3 regions of the Paenibacillus sp. GCM10027630 genome follow, and region 1 is predicted to be linked to each of the others. Evidence: riboswitches for the same ligand, from Rfam matches in the RefSeq annotation. Region 1 holds a riboswitch; each other region holds the start of a gene.
What was found. A riboswitch is a leader RNA that binds a small molecule or an ion and turns the genes downstream of it on or off. The one in region 1 is predicted to bind ZMP and ZTP.
Positions count from the first base shown of each region.

Region 2: linked by a shared signal. The riboswitch ahead of rpiB (ribose 5-phosphate isomerase B) and the one ahead of ACFQ0C_RS32795 (bifunctional 5,10-methylenetetrahydrofolate dehydrogenase/5,10-methenyltetrahydrofolate cyclohydrolase) in region 1 are both predicted to bind ZMP and ZTP.
Region 3: linked by a shared signal. The riboswitch ahead of ACFQ0C_RS34890 (DJ-1/PfpI family protein) and the one ahead of ACFQ0C_RS32795 (bifunctional 5,10-methylenetetrahydrofolate dehydrogenase/5,10-methenyltetrahydrofolate cyclohydrolase) in region 1 are both predicted to bind ZMP and ZTP.

Region 1 covers NZ_JBHTGY010000085.1:19,565-22,835, reverse strand. Annotated here, with positions in the region: gene gyrA (DNA gyrase subunit A) at 1-728, shown strand, start outside; gene ACFQ0C_RS32805 (hypothetical protein) at 736-903, opposite strand; gene ACFQ0C_RS32800 (MarR family winged helix-turn-helix transcriptional regulator) at 1,118-1,525, shown strand; ZMP/ZTP riboswitch at 1,606-1,685, shown strand; gene ACFQ0C_RS32795 (bifunctional 5,10-methylenetetrahydrofolate dehydrogenase/5,10-methenyltetrahydrofolate cyclohydrolase) at 1,745-2,599, shown strand; gene ACFQ0C_RS32790 (ABC transporter ATP-binding protein) at 2,729-3,271, shown strand, end outside.
Region 2 covers NZ_JBHTGY010000057.1:84,557-87,827, forward strand. Annotated here, with positions in the region: gene ACFQ0C_RS28150 (manganese efflux pump MntP) at 1-270, shown strand, start outside; gene ACFQ0C_RS28155 (low molecular weight protein arginine phosphatase) at 452-1,024, shown strand; ZMP/ZTP riboswitch at 1,229-1,309, shown strand; gene rpiB (ribose 5-phosphate isomerase B) at 1,408-1,866, shown strand; gene ACFQ0C_RS28165 (TIGR01440 family protein) at 1,897-2,547, shown strand; gene glyA (serine hydroxymethyltransferase) at 2,633-3,271, shown strand, end outside.
Region 3 covers NZ_JBHTGY010000094.1:2,492-5,762, reverse strand. Annotated here, with positions in the region: gene ACFQ0C_RS34895 (DODA-type extradiol aromatic ring-opening family dioxygenase) at 1-641, shown strand, start outside; gene ACFQ0C_RS34890 (DJ-1/PfpI family protein) at 717-1,319, opposite strand; ZMP/ZTP riboswitch at 1,413-1,492, opposite strand; gene ACFQ0C_RS34885 (CdaR family transcriptional regulator) at 1,602-2,732, opposite strand; gene ACFQ0C_RS34880 (glycerate kinase family protein) at 2,910-3,271, shown strand, end outside.

The sequences.
Region 1 (3,271 bases):
TTCAGGAGTACAAATGGAAGGAAAACGGCACAGCCATTGTGAATGTTATTCCTATTTCCAAAGATGACCGGATCGTCAATGTGATCCCGGTGAAGGATTTCGAAGAACCTGGCCGGTCGGTCGTATTTGTTACCAAACGCGGACAGGTAAAGCGGACCGAGCTCAAGGAATATTTCACCAACCGATCGATTGGCATTGTAGGTTGCAAGGTCGGGGATAACGATGCAATATTTGAAGTACGTCTAAGCAGCAACGATCAAGATATCATGCTCGTATCCAAGCAAGGTATGGCCATTCGCTTTGCGGAAACGGAAGTGAACCCGATGGGACGGGCGGCTGCCGGTGTTCGTGGTATTCAATTGAAGGATGATGATGAAGTCATCAGCGCCGAATGGATCAAAGGGGAGGAAGGCGAACTGCTTGTTGTTTCCGACCTCGGCTACGCGAAACGTTCGCTTGTTCTTGATTACCCTGTTCAGGGTCGTGGAGGCAAGGGAATTGTCACCTTTGAATTCAGAGATGGCAAGCGCGTGAAGCCTAACGGCAATCAGCTTGTGAAAGCCTTCATCGTCAAAGAGGAGCTGCTGATTACCGCATTCCTACAAAGTGGTGAACGTATCTCATTTTCTTCAGAGAAAACGCCGATAGAACAGCGCAAATCAACAGGTAGACAGGTTGTTACCGTTAATAAACCAGACCTGATTTCCGATTTGTTGAAGAGCGATTAGAGTTGAATTAATCGTAGCTATTGTAATGAGCTTCATGTTTTTCAATAAATTCCAAAAATAATTTCAATACGGCCCATACCGGCATCGATTCGTCCAATCGGTCGAGCCATTGTGGGTCGTTTATTATGCCTGATTGTAATGCCTGTTCCCCGATAAGCTGTTTCCAATCTTCCATCTCCCAATCACTCCTTACACGAATTGACAAGCCCCGCCTCTAGTCAAATACCTATGCTGCATTATATGTTGAAACGAGTCTAATGTTCCTGTTATTTATCGATTAATGTCTTAAAGTATTTATGATATTAACCTTTAAACGTAAGAAAGGTAGTGATATAATAAAAATAACAAACGAGGAAAAATTTTGGAGTTGAAAACAGGAGTGATAATCTGTGGTAACCCAAGAATTTGCTAAGCTATGGTGGAAGCTGTCCAAGGATCTTCATACCCATATGGATGCGGAGCTCGCGCCGTCCTTAACTGAAGGGCAGTTAACGGTCTTAGAATTGCTTTTGAACCGGGATCGAATGAAGCCTTCAGATTTTATCGAATTTCTAGCAACAACCCCTGCTGCGATTACTACACTATTGGATCGGATGGAAAAGGCGAATCTGGTTACACGGGAGCGAGATGAGAAGGATCGCCGTATCGTATGGGTGCAGGTCTCGGAGAAGGGAAGAGCGGAATGCGAGCGCGGAATGCAAATTCGTGAACGGTTTCTGCAAAGCTATTTGAGCCGGATATCTTCACATAATCAACAGCTGTTGGTTTATCTTCTCGGCAAGGTAGCGAATGCATAATAGTGAGAGTTCAAAAAGTCGCTGAAATTTTTTGAGGGTTGCTATTTTTCCAGATTAGGTTACAATTGTTTTTAACGAAGAAAGCTGTGTGTGACTGGCGGAGCATGGGGAACCATGAGGGAGCACATAGGGTACAGAGCCGTACGCCTGGGCAAAGGTAAGGGAGCATATATCCCTTGCCTTTTTCTGTTCTTAATCGAGACGAAGGGTTGGGAAAACATGACAACAAAAAGCATTATATTAGACGGAGCTCAAGTAGCGGATACCATCAAGGCACAATTGACTAAAAGGATTGAACGGCTGGCAGACAAAGGAGTTACCCCCTGCTTGGCGACAGTTATTGTAGGGGATGATCCTGCTTCTGAAACCTATGTGAGAATGAAAGGAAACGCATGCAAGAGGATTGGGATTGTATCGAAGCGGATTCAGCTTGCCAAGGATACCACTACGGCACAACTGCTGGAGGTTATTCAACAGCTCAATAATGATCCTCTTGTCCATGGCATTTTATTGCAGCATCCGGTTCCATCCCCTATTGACGAAAGAGCAGCCTTCGATACAATAAGCATCGATAAAGACGTAGATGGAGTTACTACGTTGGGTTTCGCTCAGACGGCTTTTGGAATTGGGGCCTTTCCATCCTGCACACCGGCAGCTATTGTAGCGATATTAGATGCATATAACATTTCTATCGAAGGCAAGCATGCTGTAGTTATCGGGAGAAGTCCAATTCTCGGTAAACCTGTATCCCTAATGCTGTTGAACCGGAATGCAACGGTAACGGTATGCCATTCCAAAACGCAGCATCTGGATCAGATCGTAAAGTCAGCGGATATCGTTGTTGCAGCAGTAGGCAGACCCAAATTTGTGCAAGGCGACTGGATTAAGCCTGGAGCTGTAGTCATGGATGCCGGTTACAATAAAGGGAATATCGGTGATGTGGATTATGATGCATGCTTGCGAAATGCAAGTGCGATTACACCGGTACCGGCAGGTGTAGGACCCGTAACTATCGCAATGCTGCTTAAGCATACCGTTGATGCAGCCGAGAGGACTCATATTCCTACAGTATAGATGTATACTGAAAAGCATGAGGAGCAGCCTTAAATCGCGAGAGAGGTTGTTTCATAAGCCAAACTTTAAAAAGTGAGGTATAATTGAACTCGATGATTTATAGGGATCTTTTTTATAGGAGGGGAATCCGTGAGCGAGATCGCGATTCTAGAGCTGGATTGCTTACAGAAATCCATTTTCCAAGAAAAACCGAAAACCTTGTTTCAAGGGATTACTGCGAGGATTGAGGAGCCTTCAATAATCGCAGTGCTAGGAGTCTCCGGGCAAGGGAAAAGCACGCTGCTGCGTATCCTGGGCAGGCTGGATACAGCAGATGCGGGGACTGTAAGCTATCGTGGGCGACTTTCCAGCATATGGCGTCCTCATGCTTGGAGAATGAAGGTGAGCTATGTGGCTCAGCTATCGGTTATGCTATCGGGTAGTGTGGAGGATAATTTGCGAGCAGCAAGCTTTATCCATAACCAGCCGTTTGATAATCAACTGGCAGTAGAACTGATGGGCAAGGTAGGACTTGGCAGCATGGATTGGAATAAACAAGCAGCCGATCTTTCCGGTGGTGAGAAGCAAAGGGTAGCTTTGGTACGATCCATGCTGCTAAGGCCGGAAGTGCTTCTATTGGATGAAATCACCGCTTCTCTTGATTTGCATAGTAAGATAGCGGTTCAAGAGCTG
Region 2 (3,271 bases), on a different contig from region 1:
GAACATGCAATCTCCATAGATCACAAGACGACATGGGGAATGGTTTTATTTGCTCTCAGCGTTAGCGTTGACTCGTTTTCCGTAGGAGTATCTCTCGGCATGTTTGCAGGGGATATGATTTTGACCGTAATATTGTTTGGTGCGGTTGGCGGGTTAATGTCGATATTCGGATTGATGTTGGGCCGCAAGGTAGGACATTGGGTAGGTGAATATGGCGAGGCTCTGGGTGGTGTGATCCTGCTGGCATTTGGAATCAACTTTCTGCTATAGGGGCCGTTCAAAATTGCATTTTGACTACGAACTGCCGCCTCAATCTGCATCACTCTTGAACAAGCAGTCTAAGAAGATCTCACATAAAAATTGCTGAGGATTCCATAAAACAATTCATTTGAGGTACAATAAGGGTGAGGCTCATTGCAGCCCATCTTGATGAAGAAGGCAGGGATTTCCGATGAATCGAATTTTGTTCGTTTGTACCGGCAACACCTGCCGTAGTCCGATGGCGGAAGGAATACTGCGCCGAATGTTGGAAGAACACGGTTTGCAGCATATAGAGGTCCGTTCGGCGGGAGTGGCGGCCTATGATGGGTCACCCGTATCCGGGAATGCGGCAGCCATTTTGAAGGAAAAAGGCTTTAACGAATCGTTGACCTCTTCCTCCTTAAAGGGAGCGCTGCTCGATTGGGCCGATGTGGTGCTTACAATGACATCCGGTCATAAGCAGCATGCTATTCAGCGGTTTCCTCAGTTCGTCGATAAAATTTACACGTTAAAAGAATTCGTAGATGACTCGGAAGCGGCAGACCGGCTGGTCGAGCTGGAGAGTCTGGTTGCAGAGCTTGAAGTGAAGCGGGCATTGTCTCAGCCAGTGACTGAGGAAGAGCGTGCAAGGTTACAGCTGTTGGAGCGTGGGCTTCCCGATTATGATATTGCGGACCCTTTTGGCGGCTCGGTGATGCTGTATCGGCAGTGTGCCGAAGAGATAGAGGGCTGTTTGGTCAAGCTGATTCGTAAGTTAAGCTAACTTCTTGTTTAAGGTGAACGGCGATGTGCATTATTTCATGATTTCATCGATCTTTCCGGGCTGCGAAAGGTTAGTTGCAGGCTCCGTGGGGGTTAGTATGTAACAACGTGACGGGATGAGTTTCGGCGTATTTACCGGTCGTTTCACGAATATTTTTGGGCTTTACAGAGAAAGTTATTTCCGCTATGATATAGCTTATATAGAGGGACCCGATGTAACTGGCGACGAGTGGGATTAACCACAGTGGAGCATCGGGACATACGGCCGGTCGCCTGGGCAAAGAGCATTGTTGTGCTGTACATAGCACGCAGTATGCTCTTTTTTCGTTTTTCCGACAGATTTCGGTTATAATGAAATCAACAACAATCAGGAGGCGAATCGCTTTGAAAATTGCAATTGGAGCAGATCACGCAGGAGTTCGTTTAAAAGATGAGTTGATTGGATTTATTGAGTCATTGGGTCATCAAGTGTCGGATCTTGGCTGTAATTGTACAGATTCCGTTGATTATCCGGACTATGCGATCGCTGTATGCGATCAGGTTGTATCCGGTGCAGCAGACAAAGGATTTCTTATTTGCGGAACCGGCATCGGGATGACGATTGCTGCCAATAAAGTTCCGGGTATCCGCTGTGCGTTGGTACATGATTTATTCTCCGCAAAAGCGACCAGAGAGCATAACGATACGAATGTGTTGGCCATGGGGGAACGTGTGGTTGGACCCGGCGTTGCACAGGAAATCGTGAAAATATGGCTGGAAACGGAGTTCTCTAATGGAGAGCGTCACCGTAACCGCATTGGCAAGGTAAAAGCGTTGGAAGATAAATACGCGATTCATCCGTAATCGGGCAGCCCGATGAAAGAGGTGGAGTCAATGAGCCAGACAGATCAATCAGCCAGCACTATGGATCAGGCAATTGGATTGGATTTGAGCCAAATCCGACCTTTGGCCGAGCAAGTACTGCGTGAGCTAGCTCACGTCGGAAAGCTTGAAGCGGGGCAGCTTGTTGTTATTGGGACAAGCACAAGTGAGGTGTTGGGTCAGCATATTGGCACCTCCGGCACGGAAGAGGTGGCTTCGCACCTGTTCGCCGCTGTCGAGGCCGTGCGAGCCGAGTTTGGGTTTTACCCCGCTTTTCAATGCTGTGAGCATCTGAATCGGGCATTGGTTGTGGAGCGGGAAGCAATGCGAGAGTACCGCTTGGAGCAGGTATCTGTTGTTCCGGTACCACGGGCAGGGGGATCAATGGCATCCTATGCCTATAAAAACCTTCAACAGGCTTGCGTGGTGGAATCGATACAGGCGCATGCAGGAGTGGATATCGGTGGGACTCTGATAGGTATGCATCTGAAGCCTGTAGCCGTTCCGGTACGTCCTTCCATCCGTATGATTGGCCATGCTGCTGTACAGATGGCTTATACAAGACCGAAACTAATCGGTGGGGCTCGAGCTGTCTACACAGCGGTTGCTGAAGATTCGAAGGCCCATTCGGGTAGTGCTACGAATATCGATACTTGCAGTTGACTCTTACAGTTGAGTATCTGGATCCGAGTAACGTACTTATACAATTCAAATATAATCAAGTTTACATCCTAAGGAGGAATTTATTGTGGAACAATTACGTAAGCAAGATCCTAAAATCGTTGAGGCTATGAATTTGGAGATTGGTCGTCAACGGGACAAAATTGAATTAATCGCTTCCGAAAACTTCGTGAGTGAAGCTGTGTTACAAGCAATGGGTACGGTGTTAACTAATAAATATGCCGAAGGCTACCCAGGCAAGCGTTACTATGGCGGTTGTGAGCATGTTGATATCGTTGAAGATATTGCTCGTGACCGTGCCAAAGAATTGTTCGGTGCTGAGCACGCGAACGTACAGCCCCATTCAGGCGCGCAAGCGAACATGGCGGTATATCTGGCAGCTTTGCAGCCTGGCGATACGGTTCTAGGTATGAACCTTGCGCATGGCGGTCACTTAACCCACGGAAGCCCAGTGAATGCATCCGGTATCTTGTATAACTTTGTTGCATATGGCGTTAGAGAAAGCGATGCTCATATCGATTATAATGAAGTTCGCAAATTGGCATTCAAGCATAAGCCTCGTATGATCGTGGCAGGCGCGAGCGCATACCCTCGTACTATCGATTTTGAAGCTTTGGCTTCCATCGCTAATGATGTAGGCGCCTTGTTGTTTGTTGATATGGCCCATATTGCCGGTCTTGTTGCAGCAGGCTTGCACCCGAACCCG
Region 3 (3,271 bases), on a different contig from region 1:
AGAAAAGAGAGCAATCGCTAACCTATACGGATTCAACGTATGAAACGATCTACGATTTCGGCGGTTTCCCGGATGCCTTATTCCGAGTGAAATACCCGGCTGCCGGCTCGAAGGCAATTGCTGAGGAAGTTCACGCACTGCTTGAATCCGCTGGAATTGCTTCACAGTACGATACTACACGAGGCTTGGATCATGGGGCTTGGGTTATACTGAAGCATTTGTTCCCTGAAGCAGACATTCCGGTAATCACATTATCAGTGAATCCATATTTGCCGCCCGCTCAACAGTACGGCATCGGCCAAGCATTAGCAGTGCTCGCTGAACAGCGTAATATCGTCATTATTGGAAGTGGAGCCACGGTTCACAACTTCCGTAAACTGGATTTGCGCGAGCCGGACCGCGTTGACGACTGGGCCAAAGAATTCGATGATTGGATGATTCAGCACATACAAAGCTGGGATACAGCCTCGCTCTTCGACTATGAACGACTTGCTCCCCATGCCCAAGATGCTACCCCGGATCAAGAGCATTTCCTGCCTCTATTCCTGGCCATGGGTGCCGGAGACAAACACCGGAAGCCTGAGTTGATACATCAAAGCTACCAATACAGATCGCTCAGCAATATGATATTGAAATTCTGATGTCTTAGACTACCGCCATGAAGGCGGTAGTCTTTTGTGCTCTTAACGGGGCCGTCTTCGCTTGCGATACTAGTACTAGTTAGCCTTCTGATTATCAAGGTTATTCAACCTGCCTGTCTCATAATAAGGGTAATCCATATTTTGCTGTACCTTCTTAGCTATTTCAGTATTCGTTAAAGATTCAATTACATACAGCCCTAAGTCAATTGACGCCGATACTCCCCCACCGGTAAAAATATTTCCATCCCTCACCACTCTTTGCTTTACCACCTCAGAACAATACGGTACTAATAGCTCATAGGCTGATGGATTCGTTGTAGCTCTTTTTCCTTTTAGAAACCCAGCCGCACCCAAAAGCAGCGCTCCCGTACAAACGGAAATTTTATATTTTACATTCTGAGCTGTTTGCAGCCAAGCTACGAAATCCTTATCAAATTGTAATTGTCTCGTGGCCATTCCTCCCGGGATAAACAACAAGTCATAAGCAGATAGATCGGGTTGCACATGATTTATTTTTATTGTCATGCCACGATCGTCCTTAACTTCTTCGGTTGTAGAACAGAGATGCCACGACACATCATCCATTGCATTCAGCATCTTCAACCACGTAATTGCTTCGAAAAAACCACTAAAATCCAATGTTGTCATCCGATCAAATAGTACAAACGCCATTTTCATTACGAACACCTGACCTCTCGTTTTTTATAAAAGTGCGCGCTCAAAAATTTGAACTACCTCTAGAACAAAAAAAAGCACTTGATCATTGATCAAATACTTTGCCCAGGCGTACGGCCGATTATCGGTGTGCTCCCTCGTGGTTATCCACGTTTACGCCAGTAACCCACCGTTTAGTTGTTAGAAAGATTTTATATGAATTTCCCAGTTTTTTCAATATTATTTTATGCTGCCTTATTAAAAACATTATTAATAACAAATCAGAGCCCCACTGCATCTGTAAATTCATTCAGCTCGATTCGTTTTTTGCTTCTGTTTATGCTTACGTTCCCAGTCAATCCATATAGCCATCTGCAGCGCCGCTGCATCCTTGAACACTTGCGGGTCACAGCCCGTAAGCTCCTTAATCCGCTTAAGCCGGTAGATCATCGTATTCCTGTGTACATAAAGTGACTGCGCGGCTTCCTGGATGCTCATGCTGCAATTAAAAAATACATCAAGTGTCTCAATGAGAGGCTCCGGCAGCTCTCCAAGTAGCCTTTCCACAAATCTGTGTTTACTGCCCGCATCCGACTGCATAACAATTGCGCGAGGCTCGAAACCAGCGTAAGACATCATCTCGTTCTTGCCCTCCCCAAATTGCAACGCAAATTCAGCTTCCCGAAAAGCAGCAGGAATTTCAGTGCGATCCCTCGTCGGCAGAGAATACCCTATGCGAAATGAGATTCCCGAAGAATTCAGCATCTCCTTCAGCCGCTCCCTTTTATCCGCCGCTTTCTTCTCGGTAATCCCGTACAGGAGAAGGATGATTTGGTGAACGCCGCCTACGCTTGCCAAAGCCTGCCCCTCGCCGGCAATTTCCTCTATTTTTCTAACAAGCTGTTCGTTATAAGCCATGTCCTGATACGTTTCCAGAATACAGGCATAATAAGAAGGCTTTAATCGAAGGTCCAACATCTGCAAATGACCATCGACTCTATCAAAATCCGAATCCATCTTAACCAGCTCTTGCAATATGGCCTCTTTTGCGCGGTTCCGCCATTCTTGCTGGGACGTCAAAATTCTCTGATTGAGCATCAGCTCCGTTGTCATCTTAACGATTTCACCGAATTCGGAAACTTCCTCAGGCTGTCCTGTAATGCCGATAGCTCCAACAATCTGCTCCCGAAACACGATGGGGACATTAATCCCGCACAGACTTCCTTTCCAATGTCCCCGGTTCGCTTCATCAATAACAAGAGGTTTGCCCGTACGAATCGCTTCCAGCGCGCCTTCGTGCCGCTCCCCCAGTCGCTTGCTGTCACCGGAAGCAATTATTTTCCCCTCGATGTCCATCATATTGATATTGCGGTGCAAACGATGCATCGTCTCCCGCACAATGCTCTCGGCTATATCTTTGGTAAGCGTTCTTATCACCTCTATCTTTCATTGTTTATTAAATATAAAAATATGTATCGGCATCACTTTATTTTTGTTTATTATAACCAATTCATTCTGATTTGTCCTCCTATATAATAGCGGTATATGGAAAGCGCAGTTACAGCGAATTTCAGCTGGGCTGCTGATAAAAAATAGAGGAAGGCGGCGTTCCGATTGAAAATTATTATCGCTCCCGATTCTTTTAAAGGCAGCATTAGTGCAGCCGATGCCGCAGCGGCTATTGAGCAGGGCATTAAGCGGTATCTCCCGCAGGCAGATACCGTGAAAGTGCCAGTTGCCGATGGCGGAGAGGGCACGATGGACAGCCTCATCCATGCCGCAGGCGGCAGGAAAGTAGAGGCCGTCGTAACCGGCCCGATCGGTTTGCCCGTTGAAGCAGCCTACGGCCTGATAGGGCAGGAGCAGCGCGTGGCGGTAATAGAGATGGCCAGTGCATCCGGCCTCTATCTCATCACCCCCGAGCAGCGCAACCCGCTCATCGCGACCACCTACGGCACGGGCGAGTTGATCAAGCA